4 regions of the Paenibacillus sp. FSL H7-0323 genome follow, and region 1 is predicted to be linked to each of the others. Evidence: riboswitches for the same ligand, from Rfam matches in the RefSeq annotation. Region 1 holds a riboswitch; each other region holds the start of a gene.

Region 1 (8,315 bases):
GAACGAAATTAAGGAAGAGCTCAAGACGCACGAACTCCCTTATGAGGCGCTTAGTATCCCGATTAAATATGCTGAGGTTGAAGCTCAGACTGGACCCGATCGCACTTTACGCCTTCCCTTGATTGCTTTCAGTGATTATAATCTCGCCCTGCAACGTGCAGGGTTCCCAACAGATGAGCGTGCTCTGGTGGGTAACGAAGGTCTGGTGATGATTGGTTCACAGCGTGATCGCAGTTTAACAGAAGGCAGAGTAAAAGCGGTCTATTCCTTGCAGCAAGGACTTGCCATTAAAGAAATAGGTTATACCGAGCAAGTTCCCATCGCCGAATATTTATTGCCGGAGCTGGATGGTAGAGATGGCGGGGATTTTAGTGGTGTCGTGATCAGTGATGAGCTCTACAGCGCTATTGATCCCGTGCAGACGGATCTTTATACAGGTTTTTATGTAGAGGATTTTCCACAGACGGTAGGTATCGCTGCTGATCTTGCCCATAAAGGCAAACAGTCCTATGAAAGTGATTCTCCGTATGCGATTGTGATCAGCGGCACGCTGTTTGAGCTTCAGAAAACATTGTATAACACAATGCTTTTTGCTTCCTTGCTGGTGGGTACTGTCTTTTTTATCGCGGCAGGCAGCTTTCTTTACTTCCGGTTATATACCGATCTTGATCATGATCGCAATCAATATTCCACTTTGTCCAAGATGGGACTTACGGATAAAGAACTCAATCGAATAGTTACGATTCAGCTGTTTTTGTTGTTTTTTGTGCCGGTCGGAATAGCTATTTTACACAGTGTGTTTGCCTTTATTGCGCTTCAACGGTTGTTCTACTTATCTATCGCAACGGAGACAGGCGCGGTGTTACTCGGATATTTGGCTGTTCAAGGACTATACTTCTTTTTTATTCGCAGCCGCTATTTACGCAACCTGAAGAAGAACTTGATATGAGAAATGGGGGTAACAAGATGCAAGCATGGATTACAGATTTTATGGAGCAGTTTGGTTACTTCGGTATTTTTCTGATGCTGGCCTTTGAAAATATATTTCCACCAATTCCTTCAGAAGTGATCCTGCCCTTTGGAGGATTTATGACGACTACGACGAGCTTGACGATCCCTGGTGTAATCATTGCTGCCACGGCTGGTTCACTACTGGGTGCAGTAATTCTCTATTATATTGGCCGATTATTGGATGTGAGCCGGTTAGAGAAACTGGTTGAACGCTGGGGTAGCCTAATTAGGGTCAGTAAAAAAGATATCCACAAGGCTGACGCCTGGTTTGATAAATATGGCTACTGGACTGTATTGTTTTGTCGGATGGTTCCGCTGGTCCGCAGTCTGATTTCGATTCCGGCGGGAATGTCGGGCATGAAATTTGGAGTATTTATGATCTTCACAACGATTGGCACATTGGGATGGAATTTGCTGCTTGTGCTTATTGGCGCGGCTTTAGGAGAATCCTGGGAAGACATTGCTATGTACATGGACGTGTACTCCAATGTAGTCTATGTACTAATTGCTGGCGGATTAGTTATTCTTGGGTTTCTGTACTTCCGCAAACGCAGCCGGAGAATGAACACTGAGGGCTAAGCGGGTAGTGGACTGATAATAGAAATGACTATTAAAAAGGAGGGAAACACATGGAGCTATTAACGATTATTAAAGCCATTATTTTGGGGCTTGTTGAAGGTTTAACCGAATTTGCTCCAGTATCCTCCACGGGTCATATGATTATTGTTGATGATATGTGGCTGAAATCACAGGAGTTATTTGGACAATATACGGCAAATACCTTCAAAGTAGTTATTCAACTGGGTTCAATATTAGCGGTTGTTGTGATCTTTAGAAATCGGTTCATTGATTTGTTAGGCTTAAAGCGTTTCAGCCGTAAGCAGTTGGATCCTGTAACAGAGGAGCTACCGCAGTTGGAGCAGGGCGGGCATCTCAAGCTGACTCAGGTTCTGGTAGGGTTAGTGCCTGCAGGTGTGTTAGGTGTTCTGTTTAATGATTATATTAATGAGCATTTATTCTCTACCTCAACAGTGTTAATTGGTCTAGTGATTGGGGCTATATTAATGATTATTGCCGATCTGTTTGGGCCGAAGAAGATCAGAACTGAGAGTGTAGATCAGATTACATACAAACAGGCACTTGGTGTAGGTCTTGTACAGTGTTTTTCGTTATGGCCTGGATTTTCACGCTCGGGCTCGACGATTTCTGGTGGCGTACTCCTCGGGATGAGCCATCGTGCCGCTGCTGATTTTACGTTTATTATGGCAGTACCCATCATGGCAGGTGCCAGTCTGTTGTCACTGATGAAAAACTGGCAATATTTCACCATGGACGCGTTGCCGTTTTTTATTGCAGGCTTTATTAGTGCCTTCCTATTTGCGCTGTTATCGATGCGTTTCTTCTTAAAACTGATCAATCGTATCAAGCTCTTACCGTTTGCTATATACCGTATAATTCTTGCTGCTGTAGTATATTTCGTATTTTTCTAAGTCCGTTATAAGGAATCGATATAACAGAAGCCCCAGTAATCTATTGCAGATTGCTGGGGCTTTCACGTATGATGACATCAGATTAAGACACTCAAATGATGAATGATATCGGAGACAGGTGCTGACCGGAAAATAGTAATTCGGTAGGCTTAATAGGGAAATTCGGTTCGAAGCCGATGCGGTCCCGCCACTGTAACGGAAGAATCTCGAGCAACAGAGGTCACTGGCAATTTACTACTGCTGGGAAGACTGCTCAAGATGTTGACGCCGCTAGCCAGGAGACCTGCCTGTTTCAACAGCACTGCTTCACCTACGGAAGATAGGGAGGTGTTAGACGTTAACCATGGGTATATCATGGGCGTCTTTCCCTTTGACTTTTTTAGGGAAGGGCGCTCTTTTTTATAGGAAAGCAAGTAGCTTTGGAGTTTGAAATAAGAGATGGAAGAGGGAGTGTATCGAGATGACGAATAAAGTAAAAGTAAGCAATCTTGGATATCCGAGAATCGGAAAGAACCGCGAATGGAAAAAGACACTGGAAGCCTACTGGCAGGGGAAAATAAATGAGGAGCAATTCCGCTCCGAAATGGCAGCAATTCAGCTGCAGCATTTGAAGACCCAGCAAGAGGCAGGAATTGAGCTTATTCCGGTGAATGATTTTACTTTTTATGACCATGTGTTGGATACGGCTGTTATGTTTGGAATTGTACCTCCACGGTACACGTATGATGGCGGCGACATCGGGCTTGATCTTTATTTTGCAATGGCCCGTGGTAATGCTGAGGCTACTGCCTGTGAGATGACCAAATGGTTCAATACGAACTATCACTATATCGTTCCAGAGATCGGCACACAAACACCACGCCTGACTGAAAATAAACCTCTAGCGGCTTATCGTTTTGCTAAATCGCAGGCAGGGATTGAAGGTAAACCGGTACTTTTAGGTCTGTATACCTTCCTTAAGCTGTCCAAAGGTTACGCAGCGGCAGATATCGCCAAGATTGCTGCACGTTTTGTTCCAGTCTATGTTCAACTGCTACAGGAACTAAAGCAAGAAGGGGTAAGCTGGGTACAAATCGATGAGCCAGCGATTGTTACAGGCATAAGTAAAGAAGAATTAACACTGCTTAACTCGATATACACAGAAATTGCCGGCTCCGTGCCGGGCTTGAATATTATTTTACAGACGTATTTCGAAGCTGCTGAACCGTTGGAAGCACTGCTAGAGTTGCCTGTTCAAGGCTTGGGTCTTGACTTTGTGCACGATGGTGGAGCGAATCTGGCTTCTATCGAACGTCTTGGCTGGCCGAAGGACAAATGGCTGGGTGCCGGAATTATTGATGGACGGAACATCTGGCGTTCCGATTTAGACGCTAAGCTGCAACTGGTAGAAAAGCTCAGCGTTCATGTGCCGCTTGATCGTCTTATTCTTCAGCCTTCTTGCAGTCTGCTGCATGTCCCAGTCACCGTTCAAGGTGAGGTGAAGCTGAAGGCGACTGTTAAGAATGCGTTAGCTTTTGCCGATGAGAAGCTTGCAGAGCTTAGTCTGCTCGGAGCAGCCCTCGCAGATAAAGTAGAAGCTTCTAAAGCAGCGCTGGCCGCTAGTCGTGAAGCTATTGCAGCATTCCGCGCACTACCTGAGCGTGGCCGTAAGGATGTGGCGGAGCAAGTGCTTGCACTTGCAGCTTTGCCTGACCAACGCAGTTTGCCTTTTGCTGAACGCTTAAAGGTGCAGCAAGAGAAATGGCAGCTTCCACTTCTGCCAACCACTACAATTGGTAGCTTCCCGCAGACAGTAGAAGTGCGTCAGGCGAGATTGAAATGGCGTAAAGGGGTCTGGAATCAGGAGCGTTATGATGGATTTGTTCGTGAGCAGATCGCGGATGCAATTACCTTCCAAGAAAAGCTAGGTCTGGATGTTCTGGTCCACGGTGAGTTCGAGCGTACAGATATGGTGGAGTTTTTCGGAGAAAAGCTGGACGGATACTTGTTTACTAGTAATGGCTGGGTTCAATCCTACGGTTCCCGTTGCGTTAAGCCACCGGTGATCTACGCGGATGTTGCATTTATACAGCCTATGACTGTTAAAGAAAGTGTCTATGCACAATCGTTGACGAAGCTTCCGGTTAAAGGAATGTTGACGGGTCCTGTAACTATCCTCAATTGGTCATTTGTACGTGATGATCTCAGCCGGGAAGAGGTAGCCAATCAAATTGCTCTTGCCCTTCGCCATGAAGTAAAAGCGCTAGAAGATGCAGGCATCGAAATGATTCAAGTGGATGAGCCGGCTATACGTGAAGGACTTCCGCTTAAGGCAGAAGACCGTGAGCATTACCTGAACTGGGCAGTGAAGTCGTTCCGCGTTGCTACGAACCATGTGAAGGCTACGACACAAATTCATACGCATATGTGCTATAGCGAATTCAATGACATGATCGATTCCATATCGGCTATGGATGCTGATGTAATCTCCATTGAGACTTCACGTAGCCATGGGGAGCTGATTATCAGCTTTGAGGAGCAGGCCTATGATAAAGGAATCGGTCTTGGAGTGTATGACATCCATAGCCCGCGGGTTCCGGCTGTAGAAGAAATGACGGCGAATATCGATCGTGCGCTGCGGGTGCTGGCCCCTGAACAGTTCTGGATTAATCCGGATTGCGGTCTGAAAACACGTGGCTGGCAGGAGACAGAGGATGCACTACGTAACATGGTAAGCGCTGCTGCTATTGCGAGGGAAAAGTCAGGGGTTATTGCATCAAAATAGACATAAATAAATTAGAGCCAGGGTAATTTACCCTGGCTTTTTAGTTCACTTATTTTTTTATAATCAGCTACTTGATAATAATTCTCAATCTTGTTAGAATGAAAAAGAAAAAGAAGGAACCGTGGAGGGTCCCTTCAGGCATTTACTTATTTACTTTCGAAAGTTTTGCAATCTGTTTCTTCTGCGCGTTTTGGTTCTTGGGAGCTGTGGAAAGCTACGAAGATCGATTCAGCGCTGCATTTGTTCTCTTCTGCCCAGTGGGTGCAGGAGTTAACTTCACAAACTACGTCTTTTGCCATGAGGGTTCACCTCCCCTTATTAGTAATTGATAGTATCATTCAATGAACGGCTCTGTTCAGCAAGGTGGAGCTTGTCTCAACAAAGCCGTGTCACGCCCTCATTCATTATGAATAGAGGGTATTTGGCTTTTTTTACTAGGTTAGACGTGGTAATTGTACCAAATAATGAGTTTGTAAGCAAATGAGTTCTTTAACTTTCGGGTCACCTTCCCACATCAAAAATATGTCCAATAAGAGCCGCAGAAATGCGGCTTTTTGTGTATTCAACAAGAAAAACCAAAAGAAATTTACCGAAATTCCATATTCCAGTGCAACCTTCCAAGTTTTGGGGCGTTATAGAAATGAGAGACGGAAGAGATCTGTACAGAACATGACATTCCGTAACGTTACAATGCTAGGGATAACCACTACACTTTTGGAGGAATGAGAATGCGCAAATGGGGTCTGCATTACTTATGTTTATTAATTTTTGCGGTGGTATTGGCAGGTTGTGGCTCGGGTGATAACAATTCGGCGGCAGACAAATTAGCTGGTGACGGCGGAAATACGAGTAATTCTGCTGCAGCAACCACTGAGCAATCTTCGAAAGCTACATTAGCGGATAAGAGCACCTCAGCAGAAGCTGAGACAGCAGCGGGAGGCAACGAAGCCCCAGTTGAAAAAGGTTTGACATCAGAGAACACGGATCAAGGGAACGCGGGATTCACGGGCAGTGATGTCGTGGAAGGATTGAACAAGAAGCTAATCTATCATGCCAATCTGACTATGGAAGTAGAAGATTACGGTAAAGCTCAGACTGAAATCCGCAACATGGTAACGATGGCTAAAGGATATATTATAGAGTTTAACGAAAACATGTCGCAATATGAGCAAGGAGGGACGTTTATCCTTAAGGTGCCTGCCTCCGGGTTCTCTCCTTTTCTGAATAATTTGGAAAAAGTAAAACACGAATCGCTACAGCGCAGTATTCAAGGTCAGGATGTCTCGGAGGAGTATGTTGATCTGGAGTCGCGTCTAAAGGCAAAGCAGTTAATGGAAGCTCAATACACAGAGTTTATGAAAAAAGCAACGAAATCAAGTGATCTGGTCGCCTTTGCAAACGAGCTTGGTTCGATTCAAGAAACGATTGAGCAGATCAAAGGCAGAATGCGATATATAGATCAGAACGTATCCTTTTCAACGGTAGAGCTTAGAGTGTACCAGACGGATGAGAGCTTAGCCGTGAAGGAAAAGGCAGAGCAAGGTCCATTGCTAGAACGGGCATCGGATGCTTTAAAAGGAAGCCTGAACGCACTATCTGTTATGTTTCAGTGGATTTTTGTAATTCTTGCAGGTGCATTGCCGATTCTAATCGGTGCGGGCATTATTTTAGTCATCGTTTGGTTTGCCCGCAAAAATATCCGTGCACGACGGGAGCAGCAGACCCAGCGGATACGGCAGGAAAATCGGGAACTGAACAAGGCGGTACTCCCTGGACCAGCAGAGCCAAAGGTGACAACCTCAATAAAGGATAAGAAAGCTAACGAGGACGAGAATAAAGAATAAGCTTCTATGAATTAAAAAGCCTCCAATTCATGGTATACCGTGAATTGGAGGCTTTTCTTTTCTGTAAGACAGTACAGTATTTCGCTTTTATCGAAGATTAGGCAGGCTGGAAGAGTACACGATACTCGCCATAGCCCTCTTTCTCCAGATCCTCTTTTGGTATAAAGCGCAGTGCCGCTGAATTAATGCAGTAGCGCAGGCCGTTTTCCCCTGGACCATCGTCGAAGACATGACCTAGATGGGAATCTGCTACTTTGCTGCGCACTTCTGTGCGAACCATCAAATGGCTGAGGTCCGTCTTTTCCTTCACGGCGTAATCGCGAATCGGACGTGTAAAGCTGGGCCAGCCACAACCGGAATCGTATTTATCCTGCGAACTGAATAATGCTTCACCAGATACGATATCTACATAAATGCCTTCTCCGTGGTGATCCCAAAAATCATTTCGGAAAGGTGACTCTGTAGCGCTATTCTGAGTGACTTCATATTGAAGTGGCGTCAGACGTTCTTTCAAGCTTAGTTTGTCTTCTTTATGTGTCCAGTGGGTTTCGATAAAATCCTCTCGTCCGGAACCCTTACGGTAACGTTTGTAGTGGCCCGGGTTCTTACGATGGTAGCCCTGATGATATTCTTCGGCAGGATAGAAGGTTGCTGCCGGGAGGATCGGGGTAACAATCGGGCTAGCGAATCGGCCGCTTTCTTGCAAAGCTGCCTTGGAAGCCTCTGCTTGTTGCTTCTGCTCTTCAGAATGGGTGAAGATAGCCGTTCCGTAAGAGGTGCCGCGATCATGGAATTGTCCACCCGCGTCGGTTGGGTCAATTTGCTGCCAGAATAACTCAAGCAGCTTGCTATAAGGGAAAATTTCTGGATTGAACGTAATTTGTACGGCTTCAACATGTCCTGTAGTTTCGGAGCATACCTCTTCATAGGTAGGATTCACTGTATGCCCGCCAGTATAGCCGGAGACGACACTAATAATGCCTGGCAATTCCTCGAACGGCGAGACCATGCACCAGAAGCATCCACCTGCAAAGGTTGCTTTTTCCGCCTTGGAATTTATATGGTTAGTCTGATGTTCACTCATTAATATCCCTCCATTCATGTAATGCAATTAAATAGATCACAATCTAATTATAAAGCAAATAACCACAGCCTGCCAGCTTCCGCCAAATAAGCTCTCTGTTACCTAGTGTTTTTTACTTCCTG
Region 2 (8,315 bases), 2.9 Mb from region 1:
GCACCTTTTTTTAGGTAGACCAAATCGCTTTCGGTGCTGGAGGAACGCTCCTTCAGACCAGACATTAATACATTGTGGAGTTCAGGATCAGACCACTTATAAGTTTTACGGTTGAAATGCTGCCCGTTATCCCAGAGCATGGAAGTCATTTTCTTTTCTTTCAAATAATAAGTCAGATACTCAAAGAATTTAAGCTTCTCGCCCTGTTCAATCACACCCGTGTCTTTATCGAACCCGAGTAAACCAAATTCACCGACGATGACAGGGATGCCTTTAGCTACAAATGTATTGTAAACGTTATCAAAAGTTTGAGTGATATCGTTTTTTGTATCTTTTTCAAATGTGGTGTAGCCGGCAATGTTCACACTAAAAGGCCAGAAGCCATAGAAGTGAACGGTCGCAATAATATTTGGATCGTTCAGAGCCGTAATCGTCTTATAGAGATGATCCATTCTTGTTTGCGTAGGTGAAGACTCTAATGAAGGTAATACAAGTGGGCGGAGGTCGTTTTTCCCACCGGATTTCCGCACGATTTGATAGAAAGAGTTATTAAGTTCAGTAAGCATTTGCTCCATTTTTGCTTCGTCTGTGCTTCCACCATCGGTGAACCGAGGCTCATTTATGCTCTCGAACATCAGCTTATCGGATTTGTCCTTGAAGCGATCGGCAATTTGAGTCCAGGCTGCATTATAACGTGCCAGCGTTTCATCGTGTTTTTCTTCCATATGGCTTACCCATAGCCAGGAATCATGATGGACATTAATCATGACATAAAGCTTGGCGTCCAGTGCCCAGCCGACAACTTCTTCCACACGGTCGAGGTAGGCCTTTTCTAGGGTATAGTCTGGTGCCGCACCCATGTGAGTATCCCAGGTCACAGGAATCCGAATGCTTTTATAGCCTTGAGCGGCGATCTTTTTAATAAGTTCTTGGGTCACACGTGGATTGCCCCAGGAGGTTTCATCCTCACCTGTAGCATCTAAAGTATTGCCGAGGTTCCATCCGGGCTGCATTTCGTCTACATAGGATTGGATCTTACTCTTTGGCGCTGCCTTAGCTTGTTGCTCGTCCTTAGTTGCAGCTGCGGCCATGGATGAGAACAGAGAGAGCAGAAGAGCGGTGACAAGTGTCAATGATAAGAAGGATTTCTGGATTCGCGTAGTCATTGAATTCTCCTTTGTGAGATAAATTTAGGATGCTTGGACCTGGCTTTGACGCTGTACTTGGTGGTTAAATGAACGCAAACACCTCCAGTGTTATTTTTGTAAACGCTTTCTTGATATACCCTAACATAGAATACACTTAGCGAGTACCTTACTAATTTGTGGTAAATTCATATAAGAATTAGTGATTTAAATTAATTTACCCCACAGTTGGATAAAGAAATTATTTGAATAACCCTACTCGTAGAAATTGGTTATTCAATAGGATTATCTCTAGCTGCCCGTTATACAAAAAAGAAATATAACATGACAAAAGCATATATATTAGATATGATGAAGCATGAAAATTTAAAATTAGAAATAGGTGCCAACTATGAATGTTGCGGAAGTACAATCATAGATTGGTTAAATGGAAAGCGGGTGTGAATCCCGCGCGGTCCCGCCGCTGTGAAAGAGGAGTCCTTGCAAAATGCCACTGGGAAACTGGGAAGGCAGCAAGGGTGATGATACTTGAGCCAGAATATCTGCCTTTTTCTGTTACACCATCAAACTCTACGATCGATAGAGAGGTGCTTGAATAGTGTTTGCCAGCTATTACTGTGGTTCACTATCTTAACCTCTTGACGTTTATGTTGAGTGGTTTTTTTGTGGTTATGAGAAAGTTTATTCTGTTTTTTATCATAGGTATGAAGGGAAGGGTTATGGAAAAATGAAGAAAAATAAGTTTTTAGCGTGGTTACTTATTGTAGCTGTATTTATTACGACATTCTCTACAAGTGTAATCCCGGCTCAAGCAGATGGAGCAAGCTCTACCCTTAAAGGGTATGTATCTGTATCCGTAGAGAAATTCACCTTAGGCCAAGGGTATATTAAGGAACCTATTAAAGTTCCGATTTATGAAGGCGATAATGGCGCATCTTTAATAACACGTGCGCTAGGTGATGGGAATTATAGATATTTAGGAAATATAGATAGTGGTTTTTATTTATCAGAAGTTAAAGATAGTGGCAGAAGCGAAGTCAATATTCCACAATATATTTTAGATATGATTTCAGCCGATGGGAATACAGTCAGCACTAAAGCAGACCCCGAGTGGTTAAGTCAGTTTGACTACACCTCCATGTCGGGTTGGATGTATGCAGTAAATAATGTGTTTCCTCCGTTTGGGATGACCGATTATAAGCCTCAAGACGGTGACATCATTCGAACTCAGTTCACCACTTATGGCTATGGTTCTGATCTTGGCGGCTGGGGGGAAATCCCAGTTCAACTTGCCAATAAGGATGCTTTAACTGCGGAAATCGCCGAGATTAACAGTGCCCCTAATAAAGAAACTATTTTGGACAGACCAGTAGTGCAATCGGCAGTTTATGAAGCCTATTCCGTGCTCGAAAACATGGCAAGCTCTCAAATAAGTGTAGATCATGCGCTTGTCGGTCTTAATAATGCATTAGACATAGAACCCCCTGTTATTACAGTAAGTGGCATACAAGATAAACAGGAAGTATCCAATAAAGAAATAAGCTTCAAAGTAGCTGTCACAGACAATGTATATAGTGACATTACTCCAGAAGTGAAGCTGAATGGAGTTACTTTATCACCTGCAAATGGGGAGTATAAAGCTACTCTGAATTCAGGCAGTAATGCAATTACTGTAACGGCTCTTGACGGAGCTGGAAACAAAACAAATGTAACTTATCAGGTTACTTACAAACTGGAAACTTCAGTTGCCGTCAAACAACAGTTAGATAAAAACCTTGCTTATATTTTAAATACTGTAAAGAATCCAACGTTTGGAACAGGCAGCGGAGAATGGTCGATCCTTTCTCTGGCCCGGGCGAACTATACAGTACCTAACGGTTATTACGATCTTTATTACAACAATGTAGCAACGAAAATAGCATCAATCATTAAAGAGGATGGAAAACTCGACGCCAATAAAAGCACAGAGAATTCCAGAGCAATATTAGGACTTACCTCTATCGGAAAAGATATCACAAATGTTGCGGGATATGATCTGAGAAAAGCACTCGCTGATTATCAATATATCCAAAAGCAAGGCAATAATGGTCCGATTTTTGCTCTGATTGCGCTAGATAGCCATAACTATGAGATTCCTGTAGTTGATGGAGTTACAGAACAGACCACAAGAGAAAAACTAGTTCAGTACATTTTAGATAAAGAGGTTAAAAAAGGTACAGCAGAAGCTGGTGGCTGGGCATTAGGCGTAACCAAAGCCGATGTCGATATGACTGCGATGGCGATGCAAGCTCTTGCACCTTATTATGCAACCCGTGATGATGTAAAAGCTGCCGTGGATCGGGCCATCCAATGGCTGTCCGATAACCAAAACAATCAAGGCGGATTTACAAGCTGGGGAAGCACTAGCAGCGAGAGTATCTCGCAGGTAATTGTAGCCTTAACTGGTGTAGGCGTAGATCCGCACACTGACGCTAGATTTGTTAAAAGTGGAAATTCGCTTATTGATGCATTACTTAGCTTTGCTGCACCTGAGGGTGGATTTAAGCATATCCTCACAGGCAAAGTAGACAATATGGCAACGGACCAAGGTACGTATGCACTTGTGTCCTATGATCGTCTGATCAATCATAGCAACCGTCTCTTTGATATGAATGATGTGAAACTGGAACAACCAGAAGAACCGGGGCCTGGGCAACCAGAGGGTCCGAAAGAACTTCCGTTACCTTCTGGGGAGAACCCGAAAGTTGAAATCCCAAATGACGCTAATGATTATATCGTTCCGATCAGCACTGGAGATAGCAACAAAGAAATCACAGTAGCTATTTCGGAAGAAAATCAATCGAAGGTTAGTGTCAATTTACCAAGTAACAGCGACCTTCCTCAGATAGAGGCCATAAAAGGTAACGTATCTGTAGTCATTCCTAAGGGTGCAAAAGTTACAAGTGGGGATGCCTCTGCGATTGAACTGATTTCAGCTTTAACCGGTGCAGAATCTGCACTAAAAGATAGTGTGAATCAGATTATTCCTGGGGACAAGAAGCTTGATAACATTCTTCAAGCATTTTCCATGGGTGGTAGTGCAAGAGTAGAATTCAGTCAATTTATTACGTTAACCTTTAAGGACCTTAAAGGAAAAGAAGCTGCTTATATTCAAAATGGCACCCCTCATGCCATTCAAAAATTTGCAAGTGATGACTTAGGTTTTGCAAGCGGTAAGTCTGAGTATGCCTATGATAGTGGAAATGACTTAATTGTAAAAACCAATCACTTCACTGACTACATTGCGTATGCTTCCAGTGCAGTACAAACACCTGGCGGCGACGGTGGTAATGGTAATGGCGACGGTGGTAGCGGAAATGGTGAAGGAAATGGCGGCAACAATGGTGGCAACAATGGTGGCGAAACCACTCCATCGAAACCATATGTAACCCTGTCCGTGGATAAGCTTACAATTAATAAGGGATATGTTGTTCCATCTGTACAGGTAGAGCTCCAATCTGGTGACACGGTGTGGTCTGTACTAAAAAGAACATTAGATAGCCGCGGTATCGAATATCGAGATTCTTGGAGCGGTAAATATGGAAGTGTGTATGTAGAATCGATCGCAGGCGATGGAGAATTTGACCATGGCAGCGGCAGTGGATGGATGTATAATGTGAATGGAGTCTATCCTGATTATGGTGCATCTTCATATAAACTAAGTGCCGGGGAAAGAATTCAGTGGCGTTATACTACGAATTTGGGTGTGGATCTAAATGCACCGATACCAACTACAAGCCCTACTCCAACCCCAACGCCTAAGCCTGGTGCTACTCCTGCTCCTGGTGGGGGAGCTAATCCGGAAGCCGGCGTTGATCCAAATGTGAGTCCATCTCCAACAGTGACTCCTAAGGATCCTAACCAGACAAATGATATTAAACAACTGTATACAGATGCTGATAAGATCTCTTCCTGGGCTTATTCAGCGATTGAAACAGCTACAGTAAAAGGATATATCCAAGGTAATAATGGTCAGGTGAATCCGAAAGCTTATATCACAAGAGCGGAGTTCACTAAGATTCTGGTTTCTGCATTAGAACTTGATATTAAGAGTGATAAAGGTATTACCTATAAGGATGTCGCTCTAGGTGATTGGTTCTATCCATATGTGAATGCTGCGCATAAGGCAGGTCTAATCACAGGCTTTAATAATGAATTTAAGCCAAATGACAAGATTACTCGTGAGCAGATGGCAGCAATTATCGTCAGAGCATTGGCCATCCCGGCGACGAAGCCAGGAACAGCGATTAAAGATATCAACACCGTATCGGCATGGGCCAAAGCAGATGTAGAGACCGTTGTTGCGACTGGTTTGATGTTAGGTGATGATAATCAATTTAAACCTAAAGAGCTTGTAACTAGAGAAATGGCGGCTGTTGTAGCTACTAGAACCCATGATTATAAGAGTGGGAACAAAGTGGTTAGTCCGACTATTCAGAATAAAGCAGTTAGTTCTTATATTCAGAACACAGCTGCCTTTTTGCAAAAAACAGTAACAAACCCGGTTATCTCCTCGGTTGGCGGGGACTGGACAGTGTTCGGGCTGGCACGTTCAGGCGTGAAGGTTCCAGATAGTTATTACACTAAGTACTACGCGAATGTAGAAGCAACTCTTAAAGAAAAAGCTGGGAAGCTGCATAGCGTAAAATATACGGAATATGATAGAGTTATTTTGGCATTAACTTCAATCAACAAAAATATTGATAAAGTGGCGGGTTATAACCTACTGGAACCGCTCGCGGATTTTGATACTGTAATTAAGCAAGGTATTAATGGACCTGTGTTTGCTCTCATTGCACTGGACAGTAATCATTACGACATTCCAGTGGTTAAGGGTGTAAAGACGCAGACGACTAGAGAGCTGCTCATTGATTATATTTTGGGCAGAGAGATCAGCGGCGGTGGATGGGCACTAGGCAGTAATGCTACAGCGGCTGATCCAGATATCACGGGGATGGTCATTCAAGGCTTAACGCCTTATTACAAAACCAACGCCAAAGTAACAGCTGCTGTGGACCGGGGGATTGCTTGGTTATCCAAAACACAGACTGCAGACGGTGGTTTTGCAAGCTGGGAATCTACAAATTCCGAAAGCATCGCTCAGGTGATTGTAGCTTTAACTGGCCTTGGTATTGACCCGCATAAGGATTCCAGATTTATCAAAAATGGACATTCCGCAGTAGACGCATTGCTTAGTTTTGCTGCACCTGAAGGTGGCTTTTATCACGTGAAGCAGGGTGGAGTAGGCAATGGAGGCGCGCAACCAGGAGAAGTAGATCTTATGGCTACGGATCAGGCGATGTATGCACTGGTTTCCTATGATCGGCTCGTTAATGGCCAGACACGTCTTTATGATATGACAGACGTCAAATAGAATTTTATTTAGAGAGATAAGCAGGGGTAGCGTGTATACCCTTGCTTATTATTTAAGGTGGGACTAGAGAAATGAACAAGAAGAAATGGTTAACCGCGATACTAATCATAGGTGTATTGGCTATTGCCTTCTTTTGGGGCGGGGATTACCAGAAGAGCCCAAACAAGGTCGCAAGTAGTAGCATTGAGACACAGGTTATAGAGCCAGAGAACACTGCTTCCGCAACAAATGATGATGTTGAACCCACTGAGGCCATCGCTACCGAGACAACAGAGATAACACCGTCAGCTACGCCAAGTGAAACAGCTAAGCCCATTGAAACCCTAAAACCAAATGAATCGGCAACACCAACGGAAGCTGTAACACCAACAGGAACTGCAGCACCAACAGAAGTTGTAACACCGGTCGCAACAACAAAACCTGCTGCAACGAAGCAACCGACCGCAACGCCGAAAGCGGCTAAAACGTCCGTGCCGGAAACGAAAGCGACGGCAAAACCCGTAACAAAACCTGATTCAAAAGTAGCGACAACAGAAACCAAGCAGGAACCGAAAAAGGATAAATTTCTTACCGATCCAGTGCCAAGCGGGAAACCTAAACCAGTGGAATGGCAAGATGCAACGGTAGATAAGAAGAAGCAATTAACGGCTACCTTGTCCGTCTCAGCGGCAACAATTTTAGATAACATGGATATTTTTAATCAGGATAAGCTTGAAGTATTGCCGGCAGATGGTATCATTTATAAAGCGCAGAAGGTAACCTTTTATGAAGGTGAGTCTGTGTTTGATGTTTTACTAAGAGAAATGAAAAAGAATAAAATCCATATGGAATTTAGCATGACGCCGATCTATAACAGTAATTATATTGAAGGTATAAATAATCTGTATGAATTCGATGCTGGAGAGCTTAGTGGATGGATGTACAAAGTAAATGGCTGGTTCCCTAACTACGGCAGTAGCCGTTATGTTCTCAAAGATGGAGATGTCATTGATTGGGTATACACTTGTGATCTAGGTCGAGATGTGGGTGGTTATGTAGCCACAGGAGGAGCTCAGAAATAATGAAGGATAGCTTTTCTGCCTTTCATCCGTTTGTGAATTTTCTATATTTTGTTGTTGTATTGCTGTTTAGCATGGTGTTCATGCATCCTATATTTCAAGTGATTGCCCTTATTAGTGCTGTAGCCTACTCAATTATGTTAAAAGGAAAAAAGGGCATCCGATTTAATCTGCTTTACATGATTCCTTTTCTGCTGTTTATGGCAGTGATGAATCCTGTTTTTAATCACCAAGGGGTAACGATCTTGTTCTATTTAAACAACGGGAACCCTATTACGAAAGAATCGATTCTTTATGGCGTGGCAGCGGCGTGTATGTTTGTGACGGTAATTATTTGGTTCTCCTGTTATAACGTCGTGATGACCTCGGATAAGTTTATTTATATATTCGGAAAAATACTGCCGGCACTGTCGTTGATTTTTTCGATGGTGCTTCGTTTTGTTCCTAGATATTTAGCGCAAATCAAGGTGATTTCGAATGCTCAAAAATGTATAGGCCGGGATGTCTCACAGGGAAATCTCCTCGCGCGTGCGCGGAATGGCATTACGATCCTCTCCATTATGACCACCTGGGCTTTGGAAAATGCGATTGAGACAGCGGATTCCATGAGATCGAGAGGGTATGGATTGCCGGGCCGTACAAGCTTTTCTATCTTTCGGTTAGATGCCCGAGACAAAGTAGCCCTCTTGATCATGACAG
Region 3 (8,315 bases), 2.5 Mb from region 1:
CACGGTCGGTTACGCCCGGAATGGAACCCAGTACCTTGCGGTCAACTTTGGTGAATTTACCGGACAAACCTTCTGCTGGAGTTGCGAACAGGGTGATGTTAAGATCCAGTTCCTCACTTTTCCGATCGCAATAGTCCCGCATATGACGCACGATAGCCAGCGCCTTGGCATGAACTTCCATATCCTCGCCATGGTGTTTACCGTACATAGCTTTCATACATTCCGCCATACCGATGAAGCCAAGAGACAGACTGCCATGCTTCAGCAGATCGCCTACAGTGTCATCGGGTGCAAGATGTTCGCCGCCTTCCCAAACGCCTTCTCGCATCATGAAATCGGAAGCTTTAGCTTTTTGTGCGGTTTGGATGTGGAAGCGATGGAGAAGTCCTTCCAGCGCAATATCCATATAATGATTTAGATCTTCATAGAAGCCAGCTTCGTCTGCGACGGTACGTCTGCCTGTTACTGTGCCGTGTGCCAGACCTAGCCGAACCAGATTTAGTGTATTAAAGGAAAGGTTGCCCTTCCCAGAGCAATGATTACGCCCAAAACGGTCACCGAGCACTCGGGTTCGGCAGCCCATTGTAGCGAACTCCGTATCAGGATCACTTGGATCATAATACTGCAAGTTGAGCGGAGCGTCCAGATTAGCGAAGTTTGGATATAGTCTGCGCGCAGAACATTCAGCTGCTTTTAGGAACAGTTCATAGTTAGGATCGCCTTGCTGTTGATTGATTCCTTGCTTGCATTTGAAGATTTGAATCGGGAACACTGGTGTTTCTCCGCTGCCAAGTCCGTTCATAGTTGCGGTTAGCAGAGAACTGATCACAAGCTGACCTTCTGGTGAAGTACAAGTACCGTAGTTGATGCTGGTAAACGGTATTTGTCCACCGGATCGGCTGGACATGGTATTCAGATTATGTACCATACTTTCAGCCGCTTGCAGGGTTTCGATTTCGGTTTCCTTTAGTGCAAAACGGAACGCTCTTGGATATGACTCCGCCAGATCGGTCCGGCTCATCGTAATCTCGCCCAAAGATTCGTCAGCTTGTCCTTCTTCAAAATAATCCAGACCCTTGCGGAACAGCTTGGCGAAGGATTTGGTTACATAAGGTGCCAGATCGTAATCGAGTTTATTGGCGGATACACCACCATATTGAGCATTTTGCTGGGATTGGAAAATAATCGCTACCAGAGACATAGCTGTCATTATTGAGTTCGGAGGACGAACGCTGCCGTTGCCGGTATTGAAACCTTCACGGAGAAGTTTATCAAACGGGATAAAAATACAGTTCGTCGTTCCAATCGCGTATTGATCCAGATCATGCACATAGACGACATTGTCATCAATAGCCTGCACTAGCTGTGGCGGCATCGTAAAATTGCGGGCGTACCATTTTGAATATTCACTGCCGAACTTGCTCATTTTACCGGAGAAACTCTCTCCATTCAAATTGGCATTCTCGCGCAATAGGTCCATATCCCGACTGTCGATAATATCCCGGCCTAAATCAATGAGCTCTTCTAAAAGAACTTCCCGTGCATTTTCTACTCCATTAAATTGTCTCTCCAACAACGTCATTGTACAGCTCTCCTCTCAGTATAAAAGAAAAACATCTATCATCAAATCCATATATCCATAAGAAGTTGGACTGCTATAAGCAGTCGTATATTTGTTCAGATTACATAAAAAAAGCATCCCCTACCCGAGGATGGCAGAAAATGCCCGATGCGTTATGTAAATATCCACACGGATATTTGCAGAGGTCTCTACGTAGATGACCGCATGCGGACACCATCCCTGTTCCTCGCAGGCATCAATAGTTGGTGTCGTCGAAACAGGTAGGTCTCCTGGCTTCCGTGGGATCTCTCGGCGCCTTCCCAAGGGTGTTCCTAACCCTCAGTGGCATTTGCCGGGAGATGTGGATTCTCAAGCTTCCCAGAAGCTTAAGAAGGCCATCCGGTTACAGTGGCGGGACCGCAGCGGATTCTCACCGCGCTTCCCTATTAAGCTCTAAATCCGGTTAAGGATCAAAGCGCCTGTCTCCACTATATTTTGTTGTCGTTAGATAAAAATAACCCAAGATGTTGTGTTTGTAAACAGTTTTTTAGAAAACCCGCGCGGGGAGCGGGTTCTTTAAAAGTACTCCACAAATGATCCACAGGCTGTCCATAAGTAATCCACAATTGATCCACAGGGAGATGCGAAATGATTCATAAATTGTCCGAAAAGATGCCACAAAGAGTCCATAAATATAGTGCAGATGACCCTAGAATTTGCTCATGAGAAAATACCCTTAGCCCAAAGTCATATTTTGGAGTAATCAGAAGAAATAGAAGAGATAAGGGAGGATAATCTTGCTTAGTTTGTGACAGAGCGGTGGAATTGTTACAATGGAAGGAGACAGCTACTATAAAATTTCGAGGAGGTATTCTCATGCCTATTGCTGAAGTTACAGTTATTCCAATTGGAACAGGCAGTACCAGTCTTAGCAGCTATGTTGCGGATATGCAGCGGGTGCTGAAGACAGTAGAAGGGATTACTTATGAACTTACGTCCATGGGGACGATCATCGAAGGGCCTCTGCAACGCATTTTTGCCGCGGTAGAAGCTTTGCATGAGTCTCCTTTTTCCGCAGGTGCAGAACGTGTCTCTACCTCACTTAAAATAGACGACCGCCGCGATAAACCCTCTACTAGCCGTGGAAAGTTAGAGTCTGTGGAGCGTAAGCTACAGGTGGATTAGCAGTTTAGGAGGGCGGAAAACAGGGAGCAATAGGCTTGCGTTTCTGGCTGAAAGTTGTATAATATTTTTTGTTTGACAGAAAAACAGCGTTAAGCTGGTGTAGCTCAGGGGTAGAGCAACGCACTCGTAATGCGTAGGCCGGGGGTTCAATTCCCTTCACCAGCATCCTTACAAAGTCGATAGTGGCGCGTGTTCCCGGGTTTTTGGAACTGCGCCTTTTTTTTGTACAAGCATCAACTTCTAACATTCTTCTAACCTTTAGTCGATTAAAGTGGGTGTCTCGTCAATTTTCTCCACTTCTTTTCGGGTTCCTAGAATAGAATCTCCGATACATCGGGGCACCGCTTCCTGCAGATTGGGGAGAACATGTGAATAAGTATCCAGAGTGATATTTATTGATGAATGGCCTAATCTTTCCTGAAGTCGAATATGATGGACAGCCCCTGCTGTTCCCTGTTCTTCTGGAGAAACGTATCAAGGAAGATAAGACATGGCGCGAAATCGGTAATGAAAACGGTATGACTAGTGGTCACTGTCGAGCAGATGGAAGGCGTGTCGCAAGCTGACAGCAATCAGAATGAAGGATGTGGCGGAGGTGCAGCATAAGCTGCTTTTCTCTTGCGGGGGCAGATCGGTTAGATGGTAATTACTATAAAAATAAAAAAGACACCACAAGGTGTCTTAGTACAGATACTTTTCGCTCGAATTTCACGAGCTCGTCAGTGAACTGAGTTCATAAGCAAGACTGGCTACGGCTAACAGATGAAGAGATAAAGTAATATCAATGTTAAAATGTGCGGTAATATTAATTTTCATAGATAACCACGCTCCTAAAGTATAAATACACATAAAGAAAACTTTATAAAGCGCTTGGCCTGCCATCATCAGTGCCAGGTAGCCATCCTGTACAGACGCCTTAGCGTTTCGACAATAACATTATACTTAATATTTTGTGTTTTGCCAAAAAAAGGACCCCCAATTCTTGGTCGGGGTGGCGGTTCTGTGTGGTTTCTCAGCGCTTTGGAATCATGATGGTCATTGAGGCTCCACGCACGCGGCTGCAGAATGATCAAATGGAAGTTACGTTTCGGTGTTCATATCTGCTGCATGCTCTGAAATTGATTATCCAAATAACGGGCAGCAAGTTCAGAAGGTTAACGGATTTTTTATTGATACAGGTTGAATTTAATGTTTGATACTGTTGTTATGCTAACGGGAAAGGATAGTTTAATAAAGGAGTTACTTAAGACTGGAATAATGAGCAATGTGACAATTATGTCATTCTGAATTGAATATTGTTAGGTTAATCGATGGGGAAGTTTACTTGTCTCCCTTATACTGGAAATTAAATGATTTTATTTCCGAAAGGGGACAATGCACTGATGACTGATGTAATTAAAGCAATAATACTTGGCATAATAGAGGGCTTAACTGAATTTTTACCAGTATCATCTACTGGACATCTTATTCTAGCAGGCGATTTGCTTAGCTTTGAGGGAGATGCTGCAATAACTTTTAAAATTGTTATTCAGTTGGGTGCAGTGATGGCAGTTTTAATTCTTTATTGGAAAAGGTATTTGGAGATTGGGGTTAATATGATTAGAATGGATTTTTCCAAAAGCAAAGGATTAAATGTCATTCATATGATTTTGGCTATGTTACCAGCATTAACCCTATATCTTCTCTTCAAGGACACAATAAAAAGCCAATTATTTGGCCCAACCCCTGTTTTGATAGGTCTAGTTGTTGGTGGCGTGTTGATGATCATTGCAGCGCGGAATAGGCGGACTGAAACCGCTGATACTATCGATGGGATTAATTATAAACAGGCTTTCGGAATTGGTCTGTTTCAATGCTTGGCGTTATGGCCGGGATTTTCGAGATCAGGTTCGACGATTTCAGGTGGCCTGTTGCTTGGCACTAGCCAAAAAGCCGCTGCAGATTTTACATTCCTTATTTCTGTGCCTGTTATGTTTGGTGCAAGCTTGTTGGATTTGTACGATAGTCGTGATTTGCTGAGTTCTGACGATTTGCTTCTAATGTTAATTGGCTTTGCGACATCCTTTCTTGTGGCAATGATTGCAGTAGTGACGTTCATCAAACTGATTAAGAGACTTCGATTGGAGTGGTTTGCTCTATACCGGTTTGTTTTAGCAGCTCTCTTCTATTTAATTGTCATACAGTAATTAGGCAAATGTAAAGAAAATTGTAGCCTTAATGGATTACGAGGGAAACCCTATCGAAACCGTTATTCAAAATAGCGGAATGGAATGGACAATCTTAAGGCCGTCAGAATTTATGAAGAATGCATTATATTTTTGGGCAGAATCCATTCAAAAAGAAGGAATTTTAAAATAACCCCCCAGTGAGTTTGCACTAGGAGTTCCAGTGAAGGAAACGAGGTTAGAGTTTCCTTATCAATATATGCACTATAAAGGTTGTAATCGGACATATTTTACTACCCAAAGCGGAAATGAAATAATACCATTACCTGTGTTTAAATGGACGAATTGGTTACTAAAATTTTCTTCGCAAATGCCTTCAAAGGTTTCGCCACTGATTAAGTATAGGCGCACTGGCGAATGTTCTTTTATTGACTCCTCGACTCTTTTGTTGATCAAAACAAGCCACCTCTTTTTTTAAGTGATTACATTATCACTAATGCTATACCTATAAACACATTTATCCCAACTCAACAATAAGTGTGAATTTATATGTGAAAAATAATACATATATTTATGTTTCAAAAGAGTATATACTGGATTCACTATCAAGTTGTGATTACCAACTAGAATTTTTTTGGTGAGTTTAGATCACATCTTCTTATCATTTGGGGAGGTGTCTTATTTGGAAAAAACCCTTAATTATGTACAAGATTTTAAATTGCTTGAAGAACGAATTAATGCATTTATAAATTATGATTCATGCATTGAATACGTAGAAGGATCTGAAGAAGTTGTAGCTGGCGGGGCCTTTGCCTGGACCAAGTTAAAATCGGCGGAGAGCTATAAACAAGAGCACATTGATGCTGACTACGTAGAATTAGCAGAAAGGGTACGTACAGTACTGGAAAACGAACATAGTCCTAACATTGAAAAGTTTGAGCGTAGTTATGAGCTAGTAATGAATTATATCCGACAAGATACTTTTCTCTGGGTACCTGGTTTGAAAAATGTTATTGAGAGTATAAAATCTGAATTGGATTTGCAACAATTTTTTCTTAATCAATAGAAATAGTAAATTTAATGCGTCAATCATAAGTGGTGACTAGCTATTTCATAGGTATCTTATAAAAAGTTTAATTATATAAATTGAGAATGATACTTTTAATTCAATTAATTCTACATACAGTTTTCTTCCTTTGAATTTGGGAACAATACTAAAGCCTCCATTTATAACTCCATAAAAAAGCCCGTCAATTTTAATGGTTGGCGGGCTTTTTTTGTTTATTGAATTGTATACTCACTGACTTCAAAGGTTAGTATTTTATCAAATATTACGTACTCTTTGCGCTTGCTAAAAGGCCCTTTGTTGTTGGAATGCTTATTAATTCCATATGATCCTGCACCTCTTCCTGCATCACGAGCATCGTACCAGTTTAAGAATGCATCTACTTCAGCAATTGGTAGGTCGTATTCTTTTTCTGTTCCATTCACCAGAGTGATGGTAAGAATAGCTCGATCCCCTGATGGCTGCTCTGGAGTTGTTGTAGGTTTAGGCGTCACTGTTGGTATTGGGTCTTCTGAATAAGTGCCGAATATATCAAATTCGTATATACGAGCAGTAAAAGGGCTATAAGTATTAACGAATTCAATATATACAACACCTTTTAAATCAAGCGCATACTCAGCACCGGAGGTTACTCCAGGCGAATTATTAAACGGAATTTTCTTTAAAAGTTCTCTTTTACTATCAAGAAAGTTCATATAATAATATGAAGATGTCTCAGTCGACTTTAAATAAAACTTAGTAATATCAGCGCTATAGTAATTTGGAAATTAAGATTGATACGTTACCTTGTTTGATCGGTTTCGATAAAAATAATAATAATTCAGCAAATCTTTAGACGGGCTTCATACTTATTTAAGCTAAGAGGATTATAGTAATTACATAACCCCCTTATAATATAGATCTAGACCCTGCCGGAAGTTGGTGGGGTCACTTTTTTGCACAGAGTAATTTTATAAATATGGATTTCTCTTTAAATCTACTATAAAGAAGCGCCGTCCCTTTTGGAGACGCCGCTTCTTTATAGTAGATTCTATTCTTTTTGCTCAATTCTTGATTTTGGTGATCTTTTTGGCGGTAACTTGTGCAGGGAATGAATCATCACTTACTTCAAAAAACACTTTAATCTCATCGCCTTTTTTATATTTAGAAGGTGCAACTTTATTTACCCAAATGGCTTGAGAGTACTCATTAGATTCGAGAATCTCCTTATATTCCTTGTTCAAGTCTTCTTCTTTTAATTCAGAAATTACTAAAATTCTTTTATTTTCTACATCTATTGTGTGTACAATTCCTTTCAAAACTTCATTATTCTTACTACAGGCGGTGACGAATAACAAAAAAACAAAAATAAGAGTCCATTTAATAGTAGTACGTGGTTTTTGAATCATGGACCTTCCCCTCCAGTGGTTACGACATTAGTTTAAAATCGGTTGCACAGGCATAGCATTTAGTACATTACCAATATAAGAATAAACAGCAGCCTTTCCATTATGACGACCTTTATTGATTCTGGGGAGTTACAGGTGAATGCCTGTAGTATTGATATTTTCATAAGAACTTTTGTTTGTATATAATAAAAATAAATGTTCTTATTTTAGAGGCGATCAATGATGGAAATGAGTATCGACCAAACGGTTGGGATTATTTATCAGGTCAAGGTGAGCAAGATTACACAACGCGAGATCGAGATCCGTGGCATCCGTGACAAACGTCCAACATAAACAAAGGGGATAAATATCATGCGGTGTATAACAATACGGCAGCCTTGGGCGACCTTAATTGCTCTTGGTGAAAAAGAGTTTGAAACTCGTTCATGGAGAACAGCCTACCGCGGCGAGTTAGGCATCCATGCCGGAATGAGGATTGACAAAAAGATTTGTGAACAGGAACCGTACAAATCAGTATTGGCGAAACATGGCTATACAGCGAATAATTTGCCGACAGGAGCTATTATTGCTACAGGTCAGCTCGCGGGATGTTATGTGGTTACTCCAGAGGTGGATTTAAGGGAATGGATCAATGGGAATGAATATGATTTTGGCGACTATAGTGAAGGACGGTTTGCCTGGAAGCTTGAAGGGGTTCATCCATTAAGCCATCCAATTCCAGCTAAAGGTCGGCTAAGCTTGTGGGAGCACTCTAATCACTTCTGAACGGCGAACAATATTTTTAATGTAATTTTTATGTGCCTATCAGCTTTTTTTCAGGTTCGAGGTATATATTAGAGACACCAAACACCCCCCAGTGTTTTGTGGTATATCTCTCTCAGGTCTTGCCAACTCCCATGGTAAGGCCTATTTTTTTGTTCACTAATTGATCGGGGGGAGAGAGCGCAGCG
Region 4 (8,315 bases), 3.0 Mb from region 1:
TAGAGATCAGCCGGGAACACTAGGGGTACGGGTTACGGGTTACGGGTTACGGGTTATGGGTTACGGGTTACGGGTTACGGGTTACGGGTTACGGGTTACGGGTTACGGGTTACGGGTTACGGGTTACGGGTTACGAGGTACAGGTTACGAGGCACAGGGTACGAGCATACCGATCATCTCCAAGGTTTTTATTGTTTCCACGCCTCCGTCTTTCCACTAGTGTCGCTGGAGATCACATAGCATATGTTTGCCCGCAACCTGCTGAGATCAACTTACATCTCTCCCCCCTGACCTGCTGAAACCAGCCTACGTCTATACGCTCCTGACCTACTGAGACCAGCTTACATCCCTCCCCCTTGACCAACTGAGATCGGCTGGCTCGTACTTGTCCCAATCTACTATAACCACAAACAGCAGAGCAGCGATCTCCGTTACTGGAGAACCGCTGCTCTGCTGGTTTTAACAATATTATGAAGCCTATAGTTTGAAGCTGGACAATGTCTTTTGCAGATCTTCTGCGAGCACCGCTAAATACTGAGCTGAAGCCGACATTTCCTCCATTGCGGATAGTTGCTCCTGACTCGCTGCACTTGTGTCCTGAACACCTTCTGCACCTTTACTAGATATAACGTTGACCTGTTCCATAGCTGCTGCCACACCTTGTGATTCCATGGCGACATGAGCAACCGCTTCTCTAATCTCCGCTGTCTGTAAGGTAGCTTCTTTAATGGAAGTCTGAATCTCATGAAAAGCTTGAGATACCAGATGACTTTGAACTACGCCATTGGTGACTAGCTCAGTACCCAAAGCCATGGATTCTACTGCGCTTTCGGTTTGCTTTTGGATATGTGTAATAATATCTGTAACCCGCAAAGAACTATTTCTAGTTGCTTCCGCCAGATTACGAATTTCTCCAGCAACTACAGCAAATCCCCGTCCATGCTCACCAGCCCGTGCTGCTTCTATAGAAGCATTGAGCGCAAGCAGATTCGTCTGTGTAGCAATACCGTTAATCGTTGTAATAATTGTATTAATCTCTTGTGACAATGTCCCTAGATTAGAAACAATCTCCTGACTCTGAGTTACACTGAGGTCAATTTCCTTCATCTGCACAATGATTTGGTCTACAGCCTCTACTCCACGATCCGATGAACCGGAAACTACTCCCATTAGATCCGACATTTCATAGCTGCTGCCCTCTACGGCTGCAATATCATTGGTCATTGCTTTTATAGAACGTGTTGTATTGTTAATGCTCTCTGTCTGCTCATCAAATCCCGCAGCAATCTCTCCAGAAGATACAGCGATCATTTGTGAAGCCAATGAGGTCTGCTCAGCACTAGCGCTCATCTCTTCCGATGAAGCTGACAGCAGTTCTGCACTCTCTGCAATGCCTTGCATCATCTTCCGCAAGCCCTGCAGCATATTGTTAAATGAACTGTTAATTTGGCCGATCTCATCCTTGGCGGTGTACGTTGCTACCACGGTCAAATCTCCATCTTCTGCCCGCTTCATTAGTCCTTGCAGTTCTTTAAGCGGTTTTGTTATCAGTCGAATGATTGCAATACTAATCACGATACAAATCACCCAAGCGAACGTAATCATTAAGGTATTGTTTACCCGCATGCTTTTAGCGGTTGCCATGGAACCTGAATTGTGTTCATCAGCATCTTTAAGCAAAGAATCACTAATTCCTTTAAGCAGGTTGATCATTTTTTCACGGGATTCGTTAAATTCGCCTGAAAATACTTTATAGGCCTCTTGATTATGATTACTATCAGCAATCTTTATAATGTTATCCCGCTGTGCACGATAATCTGGCAAAAAGGACTCATACTCTTTGATTTTACTTACAATAGCAGGATCATTATACTGAATCGCTTTCACCTTGTTCATAAGTTCATTATTATCTTGAACCTTCACTTGGATACTCTCAGAAAGTTCTTTGTTTTTGCTGGCATCAACGCTAATCAAACGCTCCAAAAGATAGGATTCAATAGCCCTATTATTCGTACGCATCTGCCCTACGTAAGAAACAGGCAATAAATTTTCATTATATGTCTCATTTGTCTTTTCGGCCATTTTGTTCATTGTGATGATGCCTATGCCCCCTACAGCATTCACCATAATTACTGCGAATACCAAAAGCAGCCCTATTTTGTATTTCACTTTCAAATTTTTCATCTACACTCCGCCTTCACATTATCTTATGATCTATCTATTTTTATCGGTCGGAAGGGCTAAGAGTTTGATGATTTTTAAAATATTGTGTCGAATAAAAGTATATATTGTCATAAAACGACTTTCCTCAAATAAAAAAGGGCGGGCACCCGATCCGCTATTACTCCGAATCCATGTGTGCCCGCCTAATCAAACTTCCTCTTCCTTATTCTCCCGAGGTATAGTACCAGTACAAAGTATCACCGTTCTGCAAAATATAACTGTCTGCACTGATGCTTGGATCCGCATCCCGGTTCGTTTTATACTTCCATCCGCTGCTTGGACCTCCATCAAATTCAGCCAACCCGTCAATAGATTTCACGTAGATGCTTCCAGCGTTGCCGGATGATACTACCTTAGTCCCTAATTGACTGACTAGTAAGCTATAAGCCGTTTCGCCCTCTTTTAGAGCTACTGTTGTACTGGCTAGGATGGTTCCTTTCCGGCTATCTCCAATCACTGAGAGGGTAGCGGTAGCTTTTGCTGGAGCAATAACAGACGATCCGACAGTCAGAGACTGAGTATAACGCGCTACGCTCGGTACGCTATCTTTAGCATAACCGGTAACAGTTATTGTATAGCTATTTGCTGGGAGACCCCCATCAACAACAGCCATACCTTGTTCATTCGTGATTACCTTCTTATCACCAACCGAAACCTGCACACCTGCAGCCGGTGAGATAACCGGATCAGAAGTGAAGCTTTCCTGATTCCACACCCACTTTTTCTGTGAAACCTTTACAGTAAAAGCTTCATTAGCTTTTGGCTGTGATGGGGAAAGCACCACAGCATCTACAACCTGTGTATTTTCTCCTGCATAATAGACAAGCACACGATCGGATTCCTGTAGTTCGAACGCATCCATACCCACACTTGGATATATCCACTCCCCGCCGCGTGATACCACGAAGCTCCACCATCCGTCGTAAGTACCTTGCGAAACTCCATGGATACCTGATACAAAGTTGCCATAAGACGATTTGGTGATATCTACTTTAAAATCATCGGTAGACCCTAGTTGTTGCAACGCTTCAAGGGCATTGGAGGCTTTCAAAGTCCCCTCACTAATCAACCCTTCCGGGCCTTCAACGGTTAGCGAAGCTGTTACATTCTTAGAAATCACTTTTAGAGCTTTTGTATATTTAGCAATCGTTGGGGCTTTGCCTTCACGGTAGCCAGTTACAGTCAGTGTATAGTCACCTGCGGGCATATTTCCTGAGAATACGGCCTCACCTTTAGCATTCGTCGTTACCGTCTGAGCTCCAATTTGGACCTGAACACCCGCAGCTTTTGCAGTTACAGGAGAGGAAGTGTTCGTAGCAGCGTCCCATTTCCACGTCTTACTAGTTACAGTGACGGTAAAGGAATCGCCCTCTTTAAGATTTGCTTTGGAAAGCGTAACGGAATCCACAAGCTTAGTGTCATCTCCGGCATAATAAACCAGTACCTGATCTGAATCTTTAAGTACAAAATCACTCATGCCTACATCGGGATTAATCCATTTTCCGTCACGTGATACAACATACATCCATCCGTCATAACCACCAAAGCTTCCAGCAGCAATACTTCCGATGCCAGTCACATAACTGCCCGAAGGATTTGTGATCGGCAAGTTCGTTTGAAGCGCCAGCTTCTCTAACGCTCCAAGTGCGTTGCCAGCATAGGCGTACCCTTGTGCCAACGTGGCCTGTGGTCCCTCAATCGTTACTGGAGCGTAGATGAGTGAGCTCTGAATGGAGGATTTGGAAAAATCGTATAGCTTACTGTTGCTTCCTTTATATAGCAAATTATAGGCAACCAGCGCCTGAAGACCTTGCTCTGTCGCCAGAATATTACTGCTTCCACCACGGCTATGGGTGAAGCTACCATCAGCTAGACGATAGCTAAGCAGGTTCTCCATTAGATCCACTTTGTTTTTGGTGTATTCTAATCCACTAGGATCAACTCCGAAGGAGGTGAGTCCAAGGATTGCTTGTGCGCTACTTTCAGCACTGTCACCGTAACCCCCATGGCTATCTTGAGCTGTAGATAACCAAGCTACGGCTTGTAGCCCTGCTAAGTAGGCTTCGGGATTATTTTTATGTGCCGCCAGAGCCGTCAAGGTTATCGCTGTCATATCAGGCTCACTTGCACCTGAGGTTAGTGCAAAGCCCCCATCCGGATTCTGTTTGGAGAGAATCTCCGTAAGGAGCTTATCCGCCGTCCATTTCGCGTCACTTGGGATATTATATTTACCAGAATCCAGCGCAAGTAAAGCATATACCGGATTATTAAGCGTCTGTTCACTGAGCTTGCTATTATTATAAATTTTCTCAATCAGATTATAGCCAGGAGTCGTTCCGTTACCAGCAAAGCTAGTAGGATCTGCACCAATCGCTCTCACTGCGAGCACGATTCGAGCATAATCGGTTACATTGGTGAAATCGCCAGCTGCATCCTTTACTTTTTTCTCAAGCTCTGAAAGGTAACTAGCCGGCAGCTTGTACCCTGCTTGCGCTAATCCAATGGCTTGCCAATCCGATTGCACGCCACCTTTCAAGAGATATTCTGCAGCCGCATAAGTCGCATCCGCAACATTAATCCGCTCCGCAGCAGTTGCCTCCAGACCGGCGCCAGCGCTCGCTTCTGCAAATATTTGTCCCGCCGGAGCAAGAGATGTTCCTAGAATTGAAATGACCATGAATAAGGCCAGCCCAAGTGCTACAAACTTGGAAGACATGATTTTCTTCATTGTTTAACCTCTTTCTGTATAAGAATGGGTACTGCCGGGAATAAGACGCATAACATAAAGACCGCCCCTTTGGAGGGCGGTCAGGGAAGATTACAAATTGAGGCTGCGGCGCTTGCTTCCTGCCAACAGTCCATCTGTATATGTTCCACATTCTTACCCCACGAAGAATAGAAACGCTCACGAAAAAGGCAGGTCTCCTGGCTAATGCTTCATCGCTGTTCTTCACCTTCCCACCCTACCTTCGGGGCAGTGGCTTATAGAAGAAACGCTCCGCACATACAGTGGCGGGACCGCGCCGGACTCTTGCACCGGACTTCCCTTTTAAGCAGACGACTAGATTGATAGAGTCTGCACCTTTTCCAGTATGTAGTATCTTATTTTGACATCCATAATCATATCTATTAATACATAGCATGTCTATAGAAAAGCTTAGTATGGGCAGCAAAAAAATGAACAGCAATACGCCACCTTCCGGTAGTTATTGCTGTTCAGAAAGCTTGTTATTCGACTGTTCCATCCGGACTTGCAGTCGGGGAGGGTTCAGCACTTGAATCAGAAGCTGGTGGAATATTAGGGTCGGGATCTACGATCAATGTAAATCTTCCGGCTTTGATCATACTTTTCTCTAGAATTGTCGCTCCAGGCTCCAATGTAACCTCAACCTGATAGGAAGGTTGTTCACCTTCAGTCACAGCTGTTGCGGAAGGCAACCCAGTGCTGTCCTCAGTATTAGAGGAAGGCGTAGGAGACGGAGATGCATCAGCTACAGCATTAGTAGCATCTGCACCTTCTGCTGTTCCTCCAGTAGTGCCAGCGGCATCTGACTCGTCAGCAGCGTTTCCCTCATCCGTCCCATCCGTTGACGGCACTGGACAAGTCCCATTTGTAGCAGCGACCTTAAAGCTTTTATCTATCTCTGTAGACGAAGACATTAAACTAATCTCAGTCGGTTGAAACTGCACACAGTCATCTGCACTTGCGAAGGTGAACACCAATATGCTGCTCCCCTTATCTCCTTCGACGCTCTGATCCTTCAAGTATACTGAAGCTGGAGGCAGCATATTGCCTGCACTCTGAACAGGGGTCGGCTCAGGGCTTGTCCCCGGCAGAGCCGTCTTCGTATCATCCGGACGCAGCATACTGAATACGATAATTGCAATAATCACCAGAATACCCGTAATGGAGCCGGAGATTAAGAGTCGAAATCGGCTGCGGCTGATCCAGCGCGCCAGCGGGGAAGCCAGTTGGGAGCGGGCTTCATTGTACACATTTTGCAGAGCAGGCCGAGCTGCCGCGACATAGTTCTTTCGGAATTCCCGATTCTTGAACGCTTCACGATCACTGCTCAGGAAATACTTCAGAATCGCCTTACGGTAACCCGGTTGCAGCTTTTTATTCGAAACCGTAAATAAAGGATTGCCTTGCGACCAAGCAAAAAACCGATAGATGATTTCTTTGTCGGAACCGGCTTTACGCTTTAACAGCTCCAGAAGCGCATCGTAATCCAGCGGACCCCCTTCACGCTGAGTTGTATAGTAAAAGGCTAGCGGAAGCCGTTCAAAGGGTTCCAGAACACGCGCCTCTTTTAGCAAACGACGACCCAGTAGCTGCACATCGTCTAGTTCCTGCGGAGACAATCCTGTAAAAATCTCCTCATTCGGCTTCTCTTCACCAAACCAGCGGTAAGCGGCACGCAGCGCATTCTCTTTCTGCTTGCTAATCCTATCCAGTGGCGGCTGCCAATCGACAACATTACCATACCGTAAAAAAACTACCTCCAGAAGCTCCTCCTGCGTCATATCAGAAAGCGATAAGCGGTTCAGTAAGAATCTATCTGCTGAAGCAGCAAGATCCTGCATTAGGGAGAGTGCCTTAGGAGCAACTCCTGTTCCTTTGCGGCGATCTTTTTCTGCCTTATCTACAATTTCATGAATTTCCGCCACAGAAGCCACTGGATCATGCTCCAGCTGGAGCTTTTCTAGCAAATAATCCTTCACAGCATTTTGAGCAAAAGACTGCTCTAACGCCACTGGCAGGAACCGCCCCCAATGGAGCACAAAGCTCAGAATATCCGCAGATCTGGACGCCGCAGCTAGTCTTGATTCCATATAAGGCTCAAGTAGCTGCTTACGGAAATAAGTTTCAGACATCACGCGCTGGAAGTAAGCTGCACTTAACTCATCATTACTCTCAATGATCCCGTAAGCAGCACTCAAAATATCCTTGCGGCCCGCTTCCACACTATGAAGCATCCCATTGATGAAATAATCCACGATTCTGACCCTGTAATTGTGATCCTTAAGTACAAAATACTCTTTAAAGCATTCCATAATCGCCGGATCTGGCACATTTCTTTGCCGAATCAGATCAAATTCCCGGTCAAACCGTTCTAAGAAAATATCATTCAAGCGGATTCTAGAATGAATTGCACCGTCTGGTTTAAGGTAAGAAAGCAAACCACTTAGCACCGCACTCTTGTTTTCCGTATATAAATGCTCGTTCCCTTGCTCAATCTCATAAAATATAGCCAGCTCATTATAGAAAGAAAGGGATAGCTTGTGCTCAGGACTCTCTCCACGCAGAATCTGATCGGCGAAGCTTACGAAGTCGTTAATATCTCCTGGATTCAGCAGTAACAGCTTCCATACCAAATCAGCATAAGGCTGGCGGGTCTCGCCAAAATCGACATTTCCCATCCGTCCGGAAGCCAAATCAAAGGTATAATCCTTCTCAATACTGCGGTCACCGGGACGAAGTGAACCTTTTTCCACAAAGCTAAGATGTATATATTTACGGCTTTGCGGTTCATTCGCATACGTAATCACGCCTAATCTACGGCGGAATTCATACGGCAGCACGCTATACAGAATTTCTGTAAGCTCCACCGCCCGCGCGGACAACTCGGTGATAGGTACGTTTAGAGCCACGTAGATTTTTTTCTTACCTGCAACAGAGAGCATTACGGCTTGCAATAATGCCTTGAATATCCCTTCATCAATCCCTAATAGACGTAAGCCTGCGATTGGATCCGGGCTGCGGTCTGTGCGAACAACTGGAATAGAGGGCAGCTCCGGCAAGGTTCCACCAAGCTCTCCCGTATAACGCTCTGCAAAATCAGCATGCAGCCAGTCTCCATAGCTCTGCACAATTTCTTCGGAACGTGAAGCAGGAACTACATAGTTATGTGCAAAAAAAGCGCTTCGTTGGCCTGTGAAATCGGCCGCTTGATAACGACTAAGGCCAATAACTGTATCCCCGTTCTCAGCATGAAATAGGTGCAGCGCACCAGGATATGCAGCCTCATCCTTCTCTCCACGTGCGGTTAACTCCGCAGGAGCATCGTAGAGGCAGAAGGGATGAAGGA

What was found. A riboswitch is a leader RNA that binds a small molecule or an ion and turns the genes downstream of it on or off. The one in region 1 is predicted to bind cobalamin.
Region 2: linked by a shared signal. The riboswitch ahead of MHH89_RS26010 (S-layer homology domain-containing protein) and the one ahead of metE (5-methyltetrahydropteroyltriglutamate--homocysteine S-methyltransferase) in region 1 are both predicted to bind cobalamin.
Region 3: linked by a shared signal. The riboswitch ahead of MHH89_RS24445 (anaerobic ribonucleoside triphosphate reductase) and the one ahead of metE (5-methyltetrahydropteroyltriglutamate--homocysteine S-methyltransferase) in region 1 are both predicted to bind cobalamin.
Region 4: linked by a shared signal. The riboswitch ahead of MHH89_RS26680 (DUF4430 domain-containing protein) and the one ahead of metE (5-methyltetrahydropteroyltriglutamate--homocysteine S-methyltransferase) in region 1 are both predicted to bind cobalamin.

The regions. Positions count from the first base shown of each region.
Region 1 is NZ_JBBODB010000001.1:2,945,921-2,954,235, reverse strand. It holds gene MHH89_RS13475 (FtsX-like permease family protein) at 1-949, shown strand, start outside; gene MHH89_RS13470 (DedA family protein) at 967-1,590, shown strand; gene MHH89_RS13465 (undecaprenyl-diphosphate phosphatase) at 1,641-2,501, shown strand; cobalamin riboswitch at 2,601-2,806, shown strand; gene metE (5-methyltetrahydropteroyltriglutamate--homocysteine S-methyltransferase) at 2,962-5,265, shown strand; gene MHH89_RS13455 (DUF1540 domain-containing protein) at 5,412-5,564, opposite strand; gene MHH89_RS13450 (DUF4349 domain-containing protein) at 5,994-7,109, shown strand; gene msrA (peptide-methionine (S)-S-oxide reductase MsrA) at 7,207-8,193, opposite strand; gene MHH89_RS13440 (TVP38/TMEM64 family protein) at 8,292-8,315, opposite strand, start outside.
Region 2 is NZ_JBBODB010000001.1:5,807,501-5,815,815, forward strand. It holds gene MHH89_RS26005 (cellulase family glycosylhydrolase) at 1-1,166, opposite strand, end outside; cobalamin riboswitch at 1,509-1,709, shown strand; gene MHH89_RS26010 (S-layer homology domain-containing protein) at 1,873-6,558, shown strand; gene MHH89_RS26015 (DUF4430 domain-containing protein) at 6,630-7,619, shown strand; gene MHH89_RS26020 (energy-coupling factor transporter transmembrane component T) at 7,619-8,315, shown strand, end outside.
Region 3 is NZ_JBBODB010000001.1:5,431,443-5,439,757, forward strand. It holds gene MHH89_RS24445 (anaerobic ribonucleoside triphosphate reductase) at 1-1,582, opposite strand, end outside; cobalamin riboswitch at 1,825-2,059, opposite strand; gene MHH89_RS24450 (MTH1187 family thiamine-binding protein) at 2,438-2,746, shown strand; tRNA gene MHH89_RS24455 (tRNA-Thr) at 2,840-2,911, shown strand; gene MHH89_RS24460 (hypothetical protein) at 3,145-3,312, shown strand; gene MHH89_RS24465 (undecaprenyl-diphosphate phosphatase) at 4,129-4,932, shown strand; gene MHH89_RS24470 (hypothetical protein) at 5,594-5,977, shown strand; gene MHH89_RS24475 (hypothetical protein) at 6,193-6,672, opposite strand; gene MHH89_RS24480 (DUF3221 domain-containing protein) at 7,021-7,365, opposite strand; gene MHH89_RS24485 (ASCH domain-containing protein) at 7,717-8,130, shown strand.
Region 4 is NZ_JBBODB010000001.1:5,976,530-5,984,844, reverse strand. It holds gene MHH89_RS26685 (methyl-accepting chemotaxis protein) at 478-2,184, opposite strand; gene MHH89_RS26680 (DUF4430 domain-containing protein) at 2,387-4,951, opposite strand; cobalamin riboswitch at 5,122-5,324, opposite strand; gene MHH89_RS26675 (GAP1-N2 domain-containing protein) at 5,452-8,315, opposite strand, start outside.